3 regions of the Pseudomonas sp. NY8896 genome follow, and region 2 is predicted to be linked to each of the others. Evidence: riboswitches for the same ligand, from Rfam matches in the RefSeq annotation. Region 2 holds a riboswitch; each other region holds the start of a gene.
What was found. A riboswitch is a leader RNA that binds a small molecule or an ion and turns the genes downstream of it on or off. The one in region 2 is predicted to bind cobalamin.

Region 1: another riboswitch for cobalamin. It lies ahead of cobW (cobalamin biosynthesis protein CobW); the one in region 2 lies ahead of Q9451_RS19910 (TonB-dependent receptor).
Region 3: another riboswitch for cobalamin. It lies ahead of cobO (cob(I)yrinic acid a,c-diamide adenosyltransferase); the one in region 2 lies ahead of Q9451_RS19910 (TonB-dependent receptor).

Annotation. Positions count from the first base shown of each region.
Region 1 covers NZ_CP132350.1:4,041,246-4,046,011, reverse strand. Annotated here, with positions in the region: gene Q9451_RS18065 (ATP-binding cassette domain-containing protein) at 1-58, opposite strand, end outside; gene Q9451_RS18060 (hypothetical protein) at 230-592, opposite strand; gene Q9451_RS18055 (glyoxalase superfamily protein) at 589-966, opposite strand; cobalamin riboswitch at 1,067-1,284, shown strand; gene cobW (cobalamin biosynthesis protein CobW) at 1,386-2,453, shown strand; gene cobN (cobaltochelatase subunit CobN) at 2,457-4,766, shown strand, end outside.
Region 2 covers NZ_CP132350.1:4,443,547-4,448,312, forward strand. Annotated here, with positions in the region: gene thpR (RNA 2',3'-cyclic phosphodiesterase) at 1-67, opposite strand, end outside; gene lpxO (lipid A hydroxylase LpxO) at 226-1,125, shown strand; gene Q9451_RS19900 (carboxymuconolactone decarboxylase family protein) at 1,259-1,603, shown strand; gene Q9451_RS19905 (GNAT family N-acetyltransferase) at 1,682-2,251, shown strand; cobalamin riboswitch at 2,316-2,524, shown strand; gene Q9451_RS19910 (TonB-dependent receptor) at 2,633-4,759, shown strand.
Region 3 covers NZ_CP132350.1:5,390,107-5,394,872, reverse strand. Annotated here, with positions in the region: gene Q9451_RS24285 (DUF6543 domain-containing protein) at 1-1,246, shown strand, start outside; gene Q9451_RS24280 (sorbosone dehydrogenase family protein) at 1,258-2,622, opposite strand; cobalamin riboswitch at 2,850-3,072, shown strand; gene cobO (cob(I)yrinic acid a,c-diamide adenosyltransferase) at 3,191-3,802, shown strand; gene Q9451_RS24270 (cobyrinate a,c-diamide synthase) at 3,799-4,766, shown strand, end outside.

The DNA.
Region 1 (4,766 bases), 400 kb from region 2:
TGCCATCAGGCAAGGCCAAGGAGACGCTGTCCAGCGTCAGAATCGACGTGTTCGTCATGCACAACTCCACAAATGCCGCGACATCTCCGGAGCGAGCCGGAGGCTGAAGACTGGCCGTCGAACGGACGGCGGCATCAATGGCGCATTGGACGAACACCTCGTAATTGGAGAGCGCGTAGCCTAACGGACCGTCCGGGGCCGGGTAAAGCACCGGCCGCCGGTTGGGGCCTCAGCGTTGCGCCTGCAAGCGTTTAGCCCAGTCCCCGGCGTGGCCGTGCGCGCAGGCTTGTTCACTGTCGAACCGCACATGCCAGGCCGGATGGTCCAGCTGTATGCCGGCTTGCTCCAGTGCATGGCGGGTCAACGCCAGCATGTGCGCCTTCGCTTCGCCCGCGACGGCAGCGGCTTTGTCGGCCTCTTGCTCAAATACCCAGGTAATACGAAGGCTGCCCGGAAAGTCCTCGGGGTCGAGGCGGTGAGTGAGCCAGCTGAAACCGACGATCTGCGCCTTGGCGGTTTCGCAGGCATCGGTCAGGCACGCCACCAGCTCCCGCTCCAGGCGGGCCATTTCGCGTTTGCCCAGTGCCTTCACGGGTTGGCCTCGTCATCGATCTGCTGGCAAAAGCGCAGGCGGTTGCCGAACGGGTCCCACACCTGCATCTGCAGGCCCCAGTCCAGGCGCTCGGCCTCTGGCCGGGCGTAACCGTACTGTTTGTCCTGCAGCTCGCGCTCCAGCGCGCGCAGGTCGTCGATGCGGGCGAACACGGTAGAACCGGGGCATGCATCGCCATGGTGCTCGGAAAGGTGCAGGATCAGGCCGTCGCGGTGAATCTGTACGTACAACGGCAGGTCCGGGCTGAAACGATGCTCCCAGTCCAGGCTGAAACCGAGGAAATCGAGGTAGAACTCCTTGGCCTTGTCGACCGAGAAGATGCGCAGTACGGGTATGGCGGGGGCGAGGGGCATGGGACGTCCTTGACCGTGGGCAGAGTCGCTACTGTAACGCAGTAGCACCAAGAGTGGTCGACCAGCCCGCCGCAATGGTTGACCACCCGCCAGCCACTGCGTAGCCTTGCCAGTTCGAGGTTCTTCGGCCAGGCCGAAGCTAAGATGGGAACGCGGTACATGCCGCGGCTGCCCCCGCAACTGTAAGCACCGACAACGGATCGACACTGCCACTGCGCCAGCGCGCGGGAAGGCGTCATCCCGCCAGCCCGCTGTTCAACCGTACGGGGGCCTGGAACGGTGCGAGCCAGGAGACCTGCCTCGTCACGTTTTCGACTTTCAACCGGGCGGGGTGATCCGGTGGCGAACAAGCCCGGCCAACCTCTGGCCCGTGGCTGTCGTCCTGCATGCCCGCGCCACACTGCCAAGGGCAATGCGACATGAAAACACTGGCCAAGCTCCCCGTCACCATCGTCACCGGCTTCCTCGGCTCGGGCAAGACCACCTTGCTGCGCCACATGCTCGACAACGCCCAAGGCCGCCGCATCGCGGTCATCGTCAACGAATTCGGCGAGCTGGGCATCGACGGCGAAATCCTCAAACAGTGCAGCATCGGTTGCACCGAGGAAGAAGCCAGCGGCCGCGTCTACGAACTGGCCAATGGTTGCCTGTGCTGCACCGTGCAGGAAGAATTCTTTCCGGTGATGCGCGAGCTGGTGGCACGCCGTGGCGACCTCGACCACATCCTGATCGAAACCAGCGGCCTGGCCCTGCCCAAGCCTTTGGTACAAGCGTTCCAGTGGCCGGAAATCCGCAACGCCTGCACCGTCGATGCGGTCATCACCGTGGTCGACAGCCCGGCCGTGGCCGCTGGCACCTTCGCCGCCTACCCTGACCAGGTCGATGCCCAGCGCAAACTCGACCCTAACCTGGACCATGAATCGCCACTGCACGAGCTGTTCGCCGACCAGCTGGCCAGCGCCGACCTGGTGGTACTGAACAAGGCCGACCTGATCGACGCCGAAGGCCTGGCCAAGGTGCGCGCCGAAGTGGCTGAAGAACTGCCGCCGGCCGTCAAGGTGATCGAGGCCAGCAGCGGCAAGCTGCCACTGGAAGTGCTGTTGGGCGTGGGTGCCGAGTCCGAGGCGCACATCGATGGCCGCCGCACCCACCACGACACGCACCACGACGGCGACGACCATGACGATCATGACCACGACGCCTTCGATTCCATTTCCATCGACCTGCCCGAGGCCGACGAAAGCCTGCTGCTCGACGCACTGACGCAACTGGTGGTGGAGTTCGGCATCCTGCGTGCCAAGGGCTTCGCCGCCATCCCGGGCAAGCCGATGCGCCTGCTGGTGCAAGGCGTGGGTACCCGCTTCGACAAGCACTTCGATCGCGCCTGGCGCAACGACGAGCCGCGCATCACCCGCCTGGTGCTGATCGGTCAGGACCTTGACGCTGTTCAACTGGAAGCGCGCCTGCGCCAGGCCCTGGGCGCCTGACCCATGCACCTGCTGCGGACCCAGCCCGGCGGCTTCGTGCCGGATGACAGCATTGCCGACCTCGGCCAGACACCCGCCGAGCTGGTGATTCTCTGCAGCGGCGATTCGCACCTGGCATTGCTCGCCGATACCGCCGAGCAATTGCCTGAAGACTTCCCCAGCCTGCGCCTGGCCAACCCGATGCAGGTGCAGAACCATGCCTCGGTCGACTTGTACGTCGACCAGGTGCTGCGCCACGCCAAGGTCATTCTGGTGTCGCTGCACGGTGGCGTTGGCTACTGGCGCTACGGCGTCGAGCAACTGGTCGAATTGGCCGCCCGTGGCGTGCAACTGATTCTGGTGCCGGGCGATGATCGCCCGGACCCGGAACTGACCAGCTTGGGTAACGTTTGTGGCGAACAGGCCGAACGCCTCTGGCACTACCTGCGCCAGGGCGGCAAGGCCAATGCCATCAACCTGTTCAATTGCCTGGCCAGCCAGTGGCTGGGGCGTGACTACGCCTGGGACGAGCCACAGCCTTTGCCACGCACCGCCGTGTATCACCCGGCCAAGGGGAGCGTGGCGCTAGAAGACTGGTACCCGCACTGGCACCCGGATTACCCGGTGACGCCGCTGTTGTTCTACCGCTCGCACCTGCAGGCGGCCAACACCGCCTTCATCGACGTGTTCTGCCAGCGCCTGCAAGCAGCCGGGCTGAACCCGTTGCCGATCGCAGTGGCCAGCCTCAAGGAAAGCGCCTGCCTGGAGCAGGTCGAAGCCTGGCTGGACGAGGTCGGCGCTGAAGTGCTGGTCAATACCACCGGCTTTGCCCTGTCCAGCCCAGAGCGCCCCAACCTGCGGCCGTTGCGCCGTGACATCCCGGTGTTGCAGGCCATTTGCGCGCAAGACAACCAGCCCGGCTGGGAAACCAGCGAGCAGGGCCTGGGCGCGCGTGACCTGGCCATGCACATCGCCTTGCCGGAGCTGGACGGGCGCATCATCACCCGTCCGGTCAGTTTCAAGGACATGGCCTGGCGCAGCGAGCGCAGCCAGTCCGACGTGGTGTGCTACCGCGCGCACCCCGAGCGCATGGACTTCGTCGCCGAGCTGGCCCGCCGCTGGGTTGAGCTGGCGCGCCTGCCTAATGCCCAAAAGCGTATTGCCCTGGTGCTGGCCAATTACCCGACCCGTGATGGCCGCATTGGTAACGGCGTCGGCCTGGACACCCCGGCAGCGGCGCTGAACATCCTCAAGGCGCTACAGGCCGAAGGCTATCCGCTGGCCGATTTGCCGAGCAGCGGCACGCAGTTGATTCACCAACTGCTCGGTGGCGTGACCAACGACCTTGACCACCTGGACCAACGCCCCTGCGCCCAGAGCCTGAGCCTGGCCGACTACCAGGCTGCATTCGAGCGCCTGCCCGAGGCCAACCGCCAGGCCGTGCTGGAACGCTGGGGGCCGCCCGAGCAAGACCCGATGTACCGCAGCGGCCGGCTGATGGTGGCCGGCTTGCGCTTTGGCCTGACTTTCGTCGGTATCCAGCCGGCGCGGGGGTATCAGGTGGACCCGAGCGCGGTGTACCACGACCCCGACCTGGTGCCGCCGCACGGCTACCTGGCGTTTCACTTCTGGCTGCGTCACGCCTTTGCCGCCGACGCGGTGATCCATGTCGGCAAGCACGGCAACCTTGAGTGGCTGCCCGGCAAGGGCGTGGGGTTGTCGGCACAGTGCTGGCCGGATGCGCTGCTCGGCCCGCTGCCGAACATCTACCCGTTCATCGTCAACGACCCGGGCGAGGGTGCTCAGGCCAAGCGCCGCACCCAGGCGGTGATCATCGATCACCTGATGCCGCCGCTGACCCGTGCCGAAACCTATGGGCCGCTGCGCCACCTGGAACAGTTGGCTGATGAGTTCTACGAAGCGCAGCTGCTCGACCCACGGCGTGCTCGCGAGTTGCAGCGCGATATTCTCGAACTGGTAAAAGCCAACCACATCGACCGCGAGTTGCAACTGGAAGGGCAACTGGACGATGCCGCCGTATGGCTGCCACGCCTGGACACCTACCTGTGTGACCTCAAGGAATCGCAGATTCGCGATGGGCTGCACGTGTTCGGGCAGTCGCCTGAAGGGCGCCTGCGCCTGGATACATTGCTGGCGCTGTTGCGGGTTGAGCGTGGCGACGGTCGTGGTGGCAATGCCAGCCTCCTGCGGGCGCTGGCCAAAGCACTGGTGCCGGGCTTCGACCCGCTCGACTGTGACCTTGGGCAGCCGTGGCAGGGTACACGCCCTGAACAGCTGCAAGCCATCGGCAATGACCCTTGGCGCACGTGTGGC
Region 2 (4,766 bases):
CGTTGACCGGCAAGGCGAAGAACAGCCGTTTGAACGGGCTACCGCTGGGGCGTATATCCTGAACCATACAAACTCCCTGACATGAAACGTTTGCGCAAGACTGTAGGGCATTACACCAATGTCGCCCCACCGTTTCGTAACAATAAGTACAAACTGCCCCCATGATTGTTTATGCTGGCGAGCTTATGCCATGGCGCATGGCCATTTTTCGACAAGTAAACGTCCATGAAAATTGCACTCGTACTTATCTTCGTCCTCTCGATCGCCTATGTTCACCTGCGCGGTCGGGTTCGCCACAAGCTGACGCGTCAGCTGGGCGACCACTCCAGCTTCCTGGCCCCGGTCAACAGCTTTCTGTACCTGTTTTCCAAGCACCCGGCCAAGCCTTACCTGCCGGTTGAGGCTTTTCCCGAACTGAAACCGCTGCAGGACCACTGGCAGGAGATCCGCGAGGAAGGCCGCCAGCTGCTGCACGTAGGCGAAATCAAGAAGTCCGACAATTACGATGACGTCGGTTTCAACTCGTTCTTCAAAACCGGCTGGAAGCGCTTCTACCTGAAGTGGTACGGCGAGAGCCACCCGTCGGCGATGGCGCTGTGCCCACGCACCACCGAGCTGTTGCAAGGTATCGGCACAGTCAAGGCTGCCATGTTCGCCACCCTGCCGCCGGGTGCCAAGCTGGTGCGCCACCGTGACCCGTATGCGGGCTCGTACCGCTATCATCTTGGCCTGGACACGCCGAACGACGACGGCTGCTACATCGACGTGGACGGCGAGAAGTACTCGTGGCGCGATGGCGAGGGGGTGATCTTCGACGAAACCTACATCCACTACGCGGCCAACACCACCGAGCATAACCGCATCATCCTGTTCTGCGACGTCGAACGCCCGCTCAAGTACCGCTGGGCAACCGCGTTCAACCGCTGGTTCAGCCGAAATGTCATGGCCGCCGCCGCTGCGCCCAACGATGCCAGCGACAAGACCGGGGGCATCAACCGCCTGTTCACCCGCATCTACAAGATCCGCGAGCGTGGCAAGGCGCTGAAGAAGCGCAACCGCATGCGTTACTACCTGGAGAAATGGGCAGTGGTCGCAGCGTTGGTGCTGGTGTTCATCTACATCTGAACCGTGTAGGCGCGGGCTTGGTGCAAGCCCGCTGCCAAAGGCCCACTGCATGACCACCAAAGTACAAGCCTCGCACTTGCCACTCTTCGACTAGCCTGAAAGCTCCACTCGCAACCCCCCCAAGGTGAAGACGATGAGCATGATGGACTGGGACGCCTACCGTAAGCAGTTGATGGCCGGCATCGGCGATCTCAAGCAACTCTCACCCGACACCGTGGCCGGTTATGTGACCGCCAGCGGTGCTGGGGCCAAGACCAACCACCTGGACGCCAAGACCCGCGAGCTGATCTCCCTGGCCGTGGCCGTGACCACCCGCTGCGACGGCTGCATCGCCGTGCATTCGCAACAGGCGGTCAAGCATGGCGCCAGCCGCGAGGAAATTGCCGAAGCGCTTGGCGTAGCGGTGGCGATGAATGCTGGGGCCGCACTGGTCTACTCAGCGCGTGCCATGGACGCGGTGGGCAAGGCCAACGGTTGAGCACAAACGGCGTCGCCGCCCTTGCGCGACGGCGCCGCGCCACCCAGACTGGGCGGCTTAGCCCGCGCAGGAACCCGCATGATCCACATTCGCCCCATGACGCCCGAAGACTTCGACCGTTTCTGGCCTACCTTCCAAGCCATTGTCCAGGCCCGTGAAACCTACGCCTTCGAGCCAGCCCTGAGCGTCGAACAGGCTCGCCAGCTGTGGCTGGAGCTGCCCTTGCATACGTTGCTGGCTGAAGAAGATGGCGAGCTGCTGGGTTCCTACTACCTCAAGGCCAATGCTGCCGGGCCTGGCGCACATGTGGGCAATTGCGGCTACATGGTCTGCGAACAGGCGCGCGGCCGGGGCGTGGCGCGCCTGATGTGCGAACACTCGCAGAAGCTGGCGCGCCAGGAAGGTTTTCTGGCCCTGCAGTTCAACTCGGTGGTGGCCAGCAATGAAGTGGCCGTGGCGCTTTGGCACAAGCTCGGCTTCGAGACCGTTGGCCGCTTGCCCAAGGCCTATCGCCATGCCCGCCTGGGGCTGGTGGACTGCCTGGTGATGTACAAATGGCTGGCGGATGAGCCGGTGGTAGAGAAGCCCCCGCTGTTGATCGGGCGCAAGAACATCGAGGCACGGGTTTCGCGGCGCCGCGGACGCTAGCCTTTGCAGGGCTAACCCACCTCCATTGCCCAAGCAAATTTGACGCCCCCGCGTTTCAATGGTCAGATGCGCGCCAGTTTCAGGTGTCCTGCGCCGCCGCGCGCAGGGTGAAACGGGAAGCCGGTGCGTCGTGTTGCCCACGACAAGTCCGGCGCTGCCCCCGCAACGGTAAGCGAGCGAACCCTTCGAGATACCACTGTGCTCCGGCATGGGAAGGTGAAGGTTTCATGCCCCTCGCAAGCCCGGAGACCGGCCTGGAGCTTCACTTGGCAACCCGCGGTGGGCGGGCGCAGGCCGGAATCCGTGCGCGCGCCTGCCTGCATGGTTCGCCTTTGCGTGTTTTCCACCGGGATGCATTCATTCCTGCAGCAGTGGAACGACATGTCCCGTATGTTCAAGCTTCACCCCCTGGCGGCCTGCCTGGCCGTCGCCCTGCCGGCCTTGGCCGATGACCGTGCCCCGCCGCCTCTGGCCTTGCCTTCCACGGCCATCACCGACACCCTCGACAGCCACGCCATCGACCTGGCCACGCCTACCCAGGCCGGCTCGCGCCTTGGCCTGAGTGCCCTGGAAACACCCGCCAGTACCAGCAGCATCAGTGCCGAGCAGATTCAGCAGCGCAACAACCTCACCGTGCAGGATGCGGTGACCCGCTCGCCGGGCATCACCTTCGTCGGCTCCCCAGGCGACGGCGGCACCGGCCTGTCCGCCCGCGGCTTTGCCGGGCACAGTTCGGTGATGACCCTGTTCGACGGCACGCGCCTTTACACCGGCGCCGGCACGCAAACGTTCCCTGTCGACCCGTGGATGGTCGAACGTATCGATGTGATTCGCGGCCCGGCTTCGGTACTGCATGGCGAAGGCGCCACCGGCGCGGTCGTCAACGTGATCCCGAAAAAACCGTTTGCCGGCGAAGTGCGCAACCACCTGCGTCTGGGCTACGGCTCATGGGACCGTCAGCAGCTCGGCCTGGACAGCGGCGGCAGCCTCAGCGAGCGCCTGAGCTATCGCCTTACGCTGAACCAGCAAGATGGCAATGGTTGGGTCGACCGCACCCATTCGCGCAGCCTGGCCGTTAGCGCAGCGCTGCGTTTCGATGCCAGTGACGACCTCAGCTTCACCCTCGCCCACGACCGTGGCGAGGCGCAGCCCGCCAACTACTACGGCACGCCGCTGATCGACGGCCACTATCGCAGTAGCCTGCGCAACAAGAACTACAACGTACAGAATGACGTGCAGCGTTATGACGACGAGTGGACCCGGCTGACCACCGATTGGACGCTGAACGACCACCTCAGCGCCAGCAACCAGCTGTACTACATCAAGAGCCGCCGCCACTGGCGCAACGCCGAAGACTACAGCTGGGACGCCGAGCGTCAGCAGTTGCTGCGCGGCAGCTACCTGGAGATCAAGCACAACCAGGAACAGTTCGGCGACCGCCAGACCTTCACCTTCGACCACACCCTGTTCGGCCTGGCCAGCAAGACCGTGGTCGGGGCCGAGTACAACAAGGTGCGCTTCAACGTCGACAGCAATTCACCCTACAACGATGTCGGCGGCGACTACATCGACCCATGGCAACCGCAGCCCGGCGGGTTCCACAGTGCCTCGCCGCTGCGACCGCAAACCTTGTCCACCACCCATACCTTTGCCCTGTTCGCCGAGAACCGCCTGCAGCTCAGCGACCGGCTGTCGCTGGTAACCGGCGTGCGCCGCGACCAGAACCACATCGACCGCGACAACCTGACCAACGACAGCCGCAGTGACCGCAGCCTGCAAGGTGGCAACTGGCGCGCTGGGCTGGTGTTCGCGGTCACTGACGACCTGTCACTGTATGGCCAGTACTCCACCAGCGAGGAAGGGGTCAACAACCTCATCAGCCTCAGCCCCACCCAGATGCACTATGACTTGACCGAAGCGAAGCAGACCGAGGTAGGCCTGAAGCAGCGCTTCTGGGAAGGCCGTGGCGAATGGACACTGGCCGCCTACCACATCGTCAAGAAGAAGCTGCTGGTAGACGACCCGATCACCCACGAGAAGCAACAGGCTGGCCAGCAGACCTCCGATGGCCTCGAAGCGACCTTGGAACTGGCGCTGGCGCACCAATGGCAGGTGTCTGCCAACGCATCGCTGGTGCGCGCAAGGTATGACGACTTCGACGAGATGGTCGGCGGCGTGGCGCAGGACCGTGCCGGCAACCGGCCGGCCAACGTGCCACGGCGTACCGCCAACCTGTGGTTGAGCAAAGGTTTCGGCCAACAGGTGGAAGCCGGCATTGGCGCGCGCTATGTGGATGAGCGTTATGCCGACACCGCCAATACCCAAAGCGCCCCCGGCTACACCGTGGTCGATGCCAACATCGCCTGGCAGGTGTTGCCTGATGTACGGCTGGGGTTGCAGTTGAACAACCTGTTCGATCGCGAGTATGTGCAGTCGGCGTTCAGCGGGCAGCAGTGGTTGATGGGGATGCCGCGCTCGTATTTTGCGACGGTGGATTACACCTTCTGACCTGAGT
Region 3 (4,766 bases), 950 kb from region 2:
GACACAGCCAAGTCTGGGGAGTGTTTTGCGCCAGGCACCACCCCATGAAGTTGGTGTCGAGCTAGAGGTCTGGCAAGCCGATAGCAGTGCCACACGCTTAGTGGAGGGCGAGGAGACCAACGCGCTGGTGAGTGGTGAGTTGGGCGCGAGTGGACGCCTGCGTGGTGTTCGCATGACTGACGATGGCAAGTGCTGGATTACATTGAATGGTCTCACTTACCGGGTGCGATACAGTCATGAACTGGCCGTCTGGTTAGTGGTGCCCGTAAACAATCCCTATGCCTTCGTCCCGCTTAGGCCCGTGCGCTTGAACGCGGCGGGTGAGTGGGAGCTGCTGGGGCCTCCTCGGTTGCTGGGCGGCAGCCCTCCGGCGGTGGAAGGCATGCCAAGTGTTCCCTCGCCGTTCTGGGATACCTACACAGCCATTGATGACGCGTCGAGCACGCGGCTGGCCGAGCAGTCTCTACAGCGCCAGAAAGCATTGCTGGAGAAGTGGCCTGTCGCCGAGCTGCCTAATGGGCGGGCACCAGACCTGGACGAGCGTGGGCTGGATTGCGTCAAGGTTGATGGCTTGCCTCGCTATTCCTACCGCTACGGCCATGAGTACTTCAATTCGCTGGTCGAGTGGTACACCAGCAACGAGTCCACCGTGAACGATGTCATGCGCACCGGACGGTACCAGTACGGCGATGAAGACAGTTATATCAATGATCTGGCCGATAGCCTGGGGCGGCTACCCAAGAGCAACGAGGTCACGTTGTATCGCGGTGGGCACCGCTCGCGTGGTACCGGTGGCGAGTTCTATCGAAACGGCCATTTGCGGGTGGGTGATGTGCTGGTCAATACCGACCTGACTTCGTTCACCGAAAACCCGTACAAGGTTACCGAGTTCGCCTGCTTGCCCTTCGCCGGGGCGCCGGGCAGTTTGCCTGGGCTGTTCGACGACAGTTCGGTGGTGTTCGAGCTGGTGGCTGGGCGATATAGGGGGGCAACACCGATCAGCGCGTTTTCTATCTTCTGGCAGGAGGGTGAATCACTGATGCTACCGGGTAACTACTTGCGCATCGAGGGCCTGGAGCAGGTGTATGGTGAGCATTATCGCTTTATCAAGGTGACGTTGGCCCAAACCGGCAAGCCTGTTTCCGGCCCGGTGTATGACTTGCGTACGGGGCTACTGTTCGATGTGGCCGCTTATCGGGCGCAGTTCCGTACGCCTGCGCTGGCGCAACGTTTTTTCCCAGCCTGATATCGGGTTTGTCATTCGGGACTGCTGTTTGGCCTGGTTTGAGCAGCAGTGCCCTGGTTCAATCGGGCCCTGGCGGTCATGCTTACTCGCCAGACTACATTGCCGACATCGTCGGCCACCAGTACACCACTGCGGCCATCATTGATCACGCCCACCGGTCGCCCCATCGCATTGTCCTCTCTATCCAGAAACCCGGTCAGCAGGTCGATGGGGGGGGCTGCAGGTTTGCCTGAGTGGTCGAATGGCACGAATATCACCTTGTAGCCACTGTGTGGTTTGCGGTTCCACGAACCATGCTGGCCTATCAGTGCGCCTTGTTCAAAGGGTGCTGGCAGTACGCCAGGCTCTATGAATGCCAGCCCTAGCGATGCGGTGTGCGGGCCGACGGCATAATCCGGTGTCAGTGCCTGGGCTACCTTCTGCGGGGCCTGTGGCTGCACTCGCTCGTCTACGTGTTGCCCGTAGTAGCTGTAGGGCCAGCCATAGAAACCACCTTCTTTGACGGATGTGATGTAGTCCGGCACCAGATCGCTGCCGATTTCGTCCCGTTCGTTGACCGCCGTCCACAAGGCGCCGCTGCGAGGCTCCCAGGCCATTCCGTTGGGGTTGCGCAGGCCGGTGGCGAACAGCCGATGATTGCCGCTTGCCGGGTCCACTTCCCAGATCGCGGCACGCGACTGTTCTTTGTCCAGGCCGTTTTCACCCACATTGCTGTTCGAGCCAACCGTCACATAAAGCTTTTGGCCGTTGGGGCTAGCGATTACATTCTTGGTCCAGTGATGGTTCAGCGGCCCGCCGGGCAACTCGGTAACCAGGTAACCCTTTTCGGTGATCTGCATGGCGCCTGGTTCATAGTGAAAGCGCAGCAGCCTGTCGGTGTCGGCAACATATAGATTCTTGCCTACCAGCGTCATGCCGAAGGGGGAGTTGAGCCCCTCGATGAACGGGGTGCGGATTTCTGCCACACCATCATGGTCTGCATCGCGCAGCAGGGTGATGCGGTTGGCGCTGGGGGCGGTCGCACCGGCGCGCTTCATCGCCTTGCCCATGGCCCAGCCGCGAATACCCTTGCCATCTTCGGGCTTTGGGGGCGCGTTGGTTTCGGCTACCAGCACATCGCCGTTGGGCAGCAAGTAGAGCCAGCGTGGGTGGTCGAGGCCGCTGGCGAAAGCGGTGACCTGAGTGCCTGGTGCTGCGGTGGGCTTGCCGCCCTTTGGCCAGCCGACTGCGGGGGCGATGTTCACGGTGGGGATCAATGTCGTGACGGGGGCAGGCAACTCGGGTGTTGGCCCGCTGCCCTCGCTTACGTTCAACAGGGCCGTTTCGCCGCAGCCTGCCAGGCTGGCGGCGACTAACCAAGGCAACAGGCGGTTCATGGGCAGCGTCCTCTGAAGCAGGCCTATGGGATTGAGAGGGCGCGCAGGGTTCCGTCCCTTGGTCTTGCTCTTGCTTCGGCTTTTGCTTCAAAGCGCGCGATAGTCCAGGCGACGCAGATTGCGACTTCAGCGTTCAGCCTCCTGAAGTCGCGAAGATCAAGATAAAGATCAAGAGCATAAATAGCTGCAACACCCGCTTCGATTGACGCTCCCGGTGCAACCCTCTAACCTTCGCGCGTGTTTCAGGTGCCCTGCCAGCTTCGACTGGGCAGGGTGAAACTGGGAAGCCGGTGGGCGCCTGCATGGCGCGAATCCGGCGCTGCCCCCGCAACGGTAAGTGAGCAGAAGGCCGCGCAAGGCCACTGGATGCCAGCATCCGGGAAGGCGCGCAGGCCAGGGCCTAACGCCCACTCACAAGCCCGGAGACCGGCCTGTTACTGCCAACGGCATCACGGAGGGTGATGCGCGGTGCACCGTGGCGCCCTGCCATGGCCCCTGCGCGTTCTCCGTTTGCCTGCCTATTACCTGCCGCCGCGCGTTGCCGTGGTGCCAGCCAGCGGAGAACCCCATGAGCGAATCCACCGAACGCGACGAACGCCACCTGGCGCGCATGCAGCGCAAGAAGGCGGTCATCGACGAACGCATCGCCAATTCCCCCAACGAATGCGGCCTGCTGCTGGTGCTGACCGGCAACGGCAAAGGCAAGAGCAGCTCGGCCTTCGGCATGCTCGCACGCGCCCTGGGCCATGGCATGCAGTGCGGTGTGGTGCAGTTCATCAAAGGCCGCAACAGCACCGGCGAAGAACTGTTCTTCCGCCGCTTCCCCGAGCAAGTGCGCTACCACGTCATGGGCGAAGGCTTTACCTGGGAAACCCAGGACCGCCAGCGCGACATTGCTGCCGCTGAAGCCGCCTGGGCGGTGTCGCGCCAGTTGCTGCAAGACCCAAGTGTGCAGTTCGTGGTACTGGATGAGCTCAACATCGCCCTCAAGCATGGCTATCTCGACCTGGACCAGGTGCTGTCCGACATTCAGGCCCGCCCGCCGATGCAGCATGTGATCGTCACTGGCCGTGCGGCCAAGGATGAAATGATCGAACTGGCCGACACCGTGACCGAGATGGGCATGCTCAAGCACGCTTTCCAGGCCGGTATCCGCGCACAGAAGGGCGTCGAGCTGTGAGTCGATCGCGCCACTGCCCCGCCGTGCTGATCGCGGCACCAGCCTCTGGCCAGGGCAAGACCACTGTCACTGCTGCTCTGGCACGCTTGCACCGTAACCTCGGGCGTAAGGTGCGGGTGTTCAAGTGCGGGCCCGACTTTCTGGACCCGATGATTCTCGAGCGGGCCAGTGGCGCGCCGGTGTACCAGCTGGACCTGTGGATGATCGGTGCAGATGAAAGCCGTCGCCTGTTGTGGGACGCTGCCGGCGAGGCCGACCTGATCCTGATCGAAGGGGTGATGGGGCTGTTCGACGGCACCCCGTCCAGCGCCGACCTGGCCCGCCATTTCGGCGTACCGGTGCTGGCGGTGATCGACGGCACGGCCATGGCTCAGACATTCGGCGCCCTGGCTCTGGGCCTGGCGCGCTATCAGGCCGACCTGCCGTTCGCCGGCGTGCTGGCCAACCGGGTGGGCAGCCTGCGCCATGCGCAACTGCTGGAAGGCAGCCTGACCCAAGGGTTGCGCTGGTATGGCGGCTTGTCCCGCGAGCGTGGCATCGAGCTGCCTAGCCGCCACCTGGGGCTGGTGCAGGCCAGCGAGCTGAATGATCTGGAGGCCCGCCTGGATGCTGCTGCCGAGGCGCTGGGCGCCAGTTGCGACGCGGCTTTGCCGCCGCCGGTAACCTTTGCCGAGCCCGAACCGCAGGCCTGCTCTACCTCGTTGGCAGGTGTACGCATTGGTGTGGCGCGGGACGAGGCGTTTGCCTTCACCTATGGCGCCAACCTCGACCTGCTGCGCAACCTTGGCGCACAGCTGGCGTTTTTCTCGCCGCTGCACGACCGCGAGCTGCCACCGGTAGACAGCCTGTACCTGCCGGGCGGCTACCCCGAACTGCATCACCACGCATTGGCCGCAAACGCACCGATGTGCGCAGCGATTCGCGCCCATCATGCGCAGGGCAAGCCGTTGCTGGCCGAGTGCGG